DNA from 2 places in the Ornithinibacillus jepli genome. Region 2 is predicted to be linked to the other one. Evidence: riboswitches for the same ligand, from Rfam matches in the RefSeq annotation. Region 2 holds a riboswitch; the other holds the start of a gene.

Evidence for each region. Region 2 has a riboswitch for thiamine pyrophosphate ahead of tenA (thiaminase II). Riboswitches for the same ligand answer to the same signal wherever they lie in the genome.
Region 1: linked by a shared signal. The riboswitch ahead of thiT (energy-coupled thiamine transporter ThiT) and the one ahead of tenA (thiaminase II) in region 2 are both predicted to bind thiamine pyrophosphate.

The regions. Positions count from the first base shown of each region.
Region 1 covers NZ_JBFEGG010000001.1:668,146-671,318, forward strand. The annotation lists gene AB1K81_RS03495 (M3 family oligoendopeptidase) at 1-1,352, shown strand, start outside; TPP riboswitch at 1,417-1,518, shown strand; gene thiT (energy-coupled thiamine transporter ThiT) at 1,639-2,211, shown strand; gene AB1K81_RS03505 (hypothetical protein) at 2,290-2,421, shown strand; gene AB1K81_RS03510 (hypothetical protein) at 2,569-3,173, shown strand, end outside.
Region 2 covers NZ_JBFEGG010000002.1:304,435-307,607, forward strand. The annotation lists gene AB1K81_RS09430 (zinc metallopeptidase) at 1-116, opposite strand, end outside; TPP riboswitch at 495-600, shown strand; gene thiW (energy coupling factor transporter S component ThiW) at 683-1,189, shown strand; TPP riboswitch at 1,197-1,297, shown strand; gene tenA (thiaminase II) at 1,363-2,046, shown strand; gene thiD (bifunctional hydroxymethylpyrimidine kinase/phosphomethylpyrimidine kinase) at 2,049-2,873, shown strand; gene thiM (hydroxyethylthiazole kinase) at 2,854-3,173, shown strand, end outside.

The DNA of each region.
Region 1 (3,173 bases), on a different contig from region 2:
CAGCTGCGAAAGAGTTACTGCCTAGAGAGCAGGAAGTTTTGATTAATGATTTATCCGTTGATGGATATAATGCTTGGGGTCAGATGTATGAAGTGATTGTAGGGAAAATAACTGTAGAAATTGAAGAGGATGGAGAAGTTACTTATTATTCAGTTGGACAGGCAGCGAATAAAATGAGTAGTCCTGACCCGGAATTTCGTAAGTATGTATTTAAACAAATAAGTAAAGCTTGGGAAGACAATGCTGATTTATTTGGGCAGACATTAAATCATTTAGCTGGCTTCCGTTTACAAAAATACAAACATCGTGGATGGGAAGATGTTTTAAAAGAACCATTAAAAATAAATCGTATGAAACGAGAAACCCTAGATGTTATGTGGAATGCTATTTCCAATAATAAAAAACATTTTGTAAAATACCTAAATAAGAAGGCAGAACTTCTTGGTAAAGATAAACTAGCTATCTATGATATAGGTGCCCCTTTATCTAAAACAGTTAAAAAAGTACCTTATTCTGAAGCTGCGAATTTTATTGTGGAGAATTTCAATAAGTTTAGCCCTAAAATGGCAAATTTCGCTCAAATGGCATTTGAAAAACGGTGGATAGAGGCTGAAGACCGTGCTGGGAAACGGCCAGGCGGGTTTTGTACAAGTTTCCCAGATAGTCAACAAACGCGTGTATTCATGACATATTCCGGAACGACATCAAACATATCTACTCTTGCTCATGAATTAGGCCATGCTTACCATCAACATGTGATGAATGATATTCATGGTTTGAACCAAGGCTATGCGATGAATGTAGCCGAAACTGCATCTACTTTTGCGGAAATGATTGTTGCTGATGCTACTGTAAAAAGTGCAAAGAGTAATCAGGAAAAAGTCGCATTACTAGAAGATAAGGTGCAACGTAGTATTGCCTTCTTTATGAATATCCATGCTCGCTTCTTATTTGAAACCAGATTTTATGAAGAACGCAAGAATGGAATGGTGTCGGTAAATCGATTAAATGAATTAATGATAGAGGCACAGAAGGAAGCATATTGTGATGCATTAAGCGAGTATGATCCTAATTTTTGGTCATCAAAATTGCACTTTCATATTACTGGAACACCGTTTTATAACTTTCCTTATACATTTGGCTATTTATTTAGTCTTGGAATCTATGCTCATGCAAATAAAAGTGATAAAAGTTTTGAAGATGATTATATTGCGTTACTCCGTGATACTGGGCGTATGAATGTAGAGGATTTAGCTATGAAGCATTTAAATGTAGACTTAACAAAACCGGATTTCTGGGAAGATGCTCTAGCACTTTGCGTGAAAGACGTGGAAGAGTTTATCTCACTTTAATGAAGATTAATTGCCAAATTGAAAAACTTAAGCTACAATGTGAATAGCAAAAAAAGTGAATGAAATAGTCCACAGGGGGAGCCGGTAGGCTGAGAGTGAACAATTTGTTCTGACCCTTTGAACCTGTTAGTTAGTACTAGCGTAGGGATGGTGGCTTTTTTGATGGAATTATTAGCAATGTGAGCGGAAATTCCCCATCAGGAAGCTTCCCCTTGGCATTGCTTTTTTTGTGTTTGAAAATCAATTTATAAGATTTTTAAAATACAATTTAGGGGAGGAAATCGGTGTGAATTCTAAACGCACACTATTTTTAATTGAAGTTCCAATTTTTACAGCACTTGCTTTAGTGTTAGATTTAGTTCCATTTCTATCATTTAAAATATGGGCCCAAGGTGGTTCAATTTCGTTAGCAATGATACCAATTTTTATTGTTGCATTCCGCTGGGGAGTAAAAGGTGGGTTGCTATCAGGCTTTTTATGGGGTCTATTACAAATTGTAACAGGTAGCGCCTGGATTATGCACTGGTTACAAGGAACAATTGATTATTTAGTTGCATTTACAGTATTAGGTTTTGCTGGTATTTTTGCTAGTAAAATAAAGGAAGCTATAAAAGAAGGGAATACAAAAACTTACTTTTCCTATATCCTTCTAGGCGTCATTATTGGTTCAATGCTTAGATTTCTTGCGCATTTTGTAGCAGGTATAGTATTTTTTGAATCAGCAATTGATGGAATGAATATTTGGATATACTCGTTGTTATACAATATTAGCTATATTTTACCGTCTATAGTTATTTGTACAATCGGGATTTATTTCTTATTTCATAAGCAACCAAAAACATTGTTATCAGCAGCTTAATCTCTGAATATTTTATTCCGCTCACAACAAGGTAATCTCTACATAGAGGTTACCTTTTTTTAAAAAGGAGGTGTTTCCATGAAAGAATTAGTAGGAAAGTGTAATAGCTGTGGGAAAGAAGTATATTGTGAAAATGGTTTTCTTAATGGAGTTCATGAAGGTGGAGAACTATTTTGTATGTCTTGCGTACAACTATTAGAAAAGGATTAACTTAGTCGATATTAATCTTTAATAGTGCATACTATCATTGGAATTAAATAGCTTTACGTTAGAACTACTGAATCTAAATGTCTTCCAATCACCGCTGGTAGGTAATTCGCATAGGCTATAGCACAACGGTGAGAAAGGAAGATGGGTATGGAGCTTACATTAGCCCATTGGCTATATGGTATATTTACACTTGCTATTATTGTTACGATGATATTCCGCAAGGGTGTAGTTCTTCCAACATTACTCGGTACATTTGTTATTGCTTGGGTATATAATGGTAGCCTTGTAGATGGCTTTACTGCAATTTTTAACGCTAACTTAATAGCTGCACAAGAGTTATTTAGTATTTTTTTAATTATTACGTTTATGCTGGCGTTACTTAATTCATTAAAGGATTTAGGTGCTGACGTTCGCATGATTCAACCAATAGAAAAAATAATGGTAAATGGTCATGTTTCGTTCTTTGTATTAGTAGCAACAACTTATATAATTTCACTCTTTTTTTGGCCTACTCCTGCCGTACCATTAATATGTGCTTTACTTGTTCCGGCTGCTGTGAGAGCAGGGTTACCTGCAATTGTTGCAGCGGTCGCAATTGCTCTAGCTGGTCAAGGGATGGCTTTATCTTCAGATTTTATCGTACAGGTCGCTCCTAGTCTTTCAGCTACTGCAGCAGGGATCGATGCAGGTTTGGTAGCGGATAAGGCTTTGGTATTATCGTTAATTGCAGGTGGGGTAGCAATTCTTTTGGC
Region 2 (3,173 bases):
TCTACACCGGTCATGCGAGAGGAAGCTTGTATTTTAGAACCCTTTTTAAAGTTCCCTTGTACTTTTGTTTGGGCCCACATCGCAAGTCCAAAAGCAATAAGTATTAGAAAATCCATTGGATGAAAAAAAAGCACCGACAATTCCCCCTAGAAGTGTCTCTTATTCTATAAGACTTGCCAATATCATCCCAGATTTATACTTTTTATTTCGATTACACTAATATATACGAAATAACTTTGTGTTTTGTTGCACAAATACGAAAAAAGTTAAAATTTCTGGGTGTACATTTAGTATAAAAAATAATTATGAACTGAATATGAACTACGAAAATAATGTTATTTTATTTTTCCGAGGCTATGCATTTCGCGTAGTCTACTGATAACGAAAGGACATTCCATGCTCACTTTATGTCAAATACATATCAATTGCTTTCTTCTGGTGACAAACACCAATTCATTTGTTATGATTTAGTTGTAGCTACATAAAATAATAAAAAACACTACTAGGGGCGCCCAAGTGCGGGCTGAGAGGAATAAGTGTTCCGACCCTTATGGACCTGATCTGGTTAGTACCAGCGGAGGGAAGTAGTATGACGAAACGTCAATCTATTAATCTCTAAAGCTTAAGCCAGGTCCATCGATGGATCTGGCTTTTTTGGTCCCGTTTTTAGAAAGGAGGAGTTATGAAGAAGACTCAACTTATGACAACAATGGCCGTTCTAATTGCAATCGGAACGGTAACCGCACAGCTTATATGGTTTCCGGCTGGTGTCGCACGTGCCTACCCTATGCAGCATGTCATTAATGTTCTAGCAGGCATTCTTCTAGGACCAGGACCGGCAGTAATCATCGCCTTTATCATTGGCCTACTTAGAAACTTACTTGGTCTTGGTACGATACTTGCCTTCCCTGGTGGAATGATAGGAGCGTTTCTTGCCGGTTATTTGTATAAAAGGTCAGGAAGAAAAGGCTTAGCTGTCATAGGAGAAGCTATTGGCACTGGAATCATCGGGGCTTTATTTTCTGTCCCTGTTGCCTATTTATTTATGGGTAGTACAGCTGGCGCTTTTGCCTTTGTGCCTGCATTTCTTGTAAGCAGTATCCCTGGAGCCATCATCGGATGGTTCGTCGCTACTCGAATCACAAGGTTACGTACTACACAAGCAAGTCCATTAAAGAAAATTAACTAAATACAATGAAAACTACTAGGGGCGCTTTTTGCTGAGATAAGGTCTATCCTTTGTCCCTCATTACCTGATCTAGATAATGCTAGCGAAGGGAAGTAGACGGAGTCCTCATTTACCCTTCATTTATCTACGGTACTCTCTTAGTAGCTTTCGCCATTCTAAGGAGGAATTTGTCCATGTTATTTACTGAAAAACTACGCGAAGAAAATCATGATATCTTTCAACTTATTTTTAACCATCCATTTGTAGAAGGGATTGGGAAAGGCGATATTCCAAAAGAATCCATTGCTCATTATATAAAGGCTGATTTCGAATACCTTAATGCCTTTATGAAAGTATATGGTCTCGCTATTTCAAGATCTTCTAGCCGAGAGGATATACGGTACTTCTTTAACAAAATGGAATTTATTTTAAAGGATGAAATTCACCCACATCATAATTTCTGTGACTATATTGGTGTTCCGTATGAGTCACTTCAAGGTCATCCTTTACCTCCAACCGCGGATCATTACATTAAACATATGATGCATCATGCACAAACTGGTTCCATGGGTGAGATACTTGGTGCATTGCTTCCTTGTCCATGGACTTATTTAGAAATTGGCGAGGAATTGCTGAAAGCATATCGCCCATCACAGGACCATCCTTTTTATCAATGGATTACATTCTATGCTGATGCAAGTACGAAAAGTATAACGACCGAAATGCGAGAACGTTTAGATGTATATGCCAAGGAAGCTTCTCTTGCTGAAAAGGATCGTATCCGGGATGCATTTCGTAAAAGCTGTGAGCTTGAATTAGCTTTTTGGGAAATGGCTTATACGTGTGAAGAATGGCCATCCACCAAGGCGGTGAAATAATTATGAACCAGGTAGCATGTGCATTAACGATTGCTGGCACAGATCCAAGCGGTGGTGCTGGCATCCATGCAGATTTGAAAACGTTCCAAGAATTACAAAGCTACGGAATGTCCGTGATTACCTCTGTTGTCGCACAAAACACAACTGGTGTTCAAGCAATCCATCACATTCCACTGGAAATGATTGAACAGCAACTTGACTCGGTTATTTCGGATATGCCGATTCATGCATTCAAGACAGGGATGATTGCAAATATCGATATGATGAAAATCATTGCAAAAAGAATTAGCAACCTGAACGCACCATATGTTATGGATCCTGTCATGGTAGCAACAAGTGGAGATGTTTTAATAGAAGAAAATGCTCGTGACTTTTTAAGGGAGAGCCTTTTACCAATGACAACCGTTGTCACTCCCAACATACCGGAAGCTGAGTTCCTAGTGGAGGAGAAGATTAACACGGTAGACGATATGAAAAATGCTGCAAAAATAATTGTTCATGATTTAGGTGCTGGCGCTGCACTTCTAAAAGGCGGACATTTACAAGGAGACGCAATAGATTTTCTTTATGACGGAAGCACATTCTATCCATTTTCTGCTGAGCGAATCGCTACTAAAAATACACATGGTACTGGATGCACATATTCCGCAGCGATCACCGCCTATTTAAGCCAAGGAGACTCCTTACTTGAAGCTGTTGAAAAGGCAAAGCATTTTGTCACGTTAGCTATAAAACATTCCTTTTCACTTGGCGCTGGGAATGGGCCAACTAACCATTGGGGAGTTCGAAAGGAAAGTAGTAGTCAATATGAACAGACAAATTATTGAAGAAGTACGAAGAAATCAGCCATTAATACATCACTTAACAAATCAAGTGGTAATGAATTTTACTGCAAATGGTTTATTAGCATTTGGTGGATCACCTATTATGGCCAAGGCCGAAGAAGAAGCTCCGTCTATGTCTACCATAGCAAATGGAGTGTTAATTAACATTGGTACACTACAGGCGAACGAATTACATGCGATGATTGCTGCTGGAAAAGCGGCAAATCAGAAGGGCATTCCCGTGGTACTAGATCCGGTTGGAGTAGCTGCAACCAGTTTTCGGTCGAATGCAGTAAGCCAACT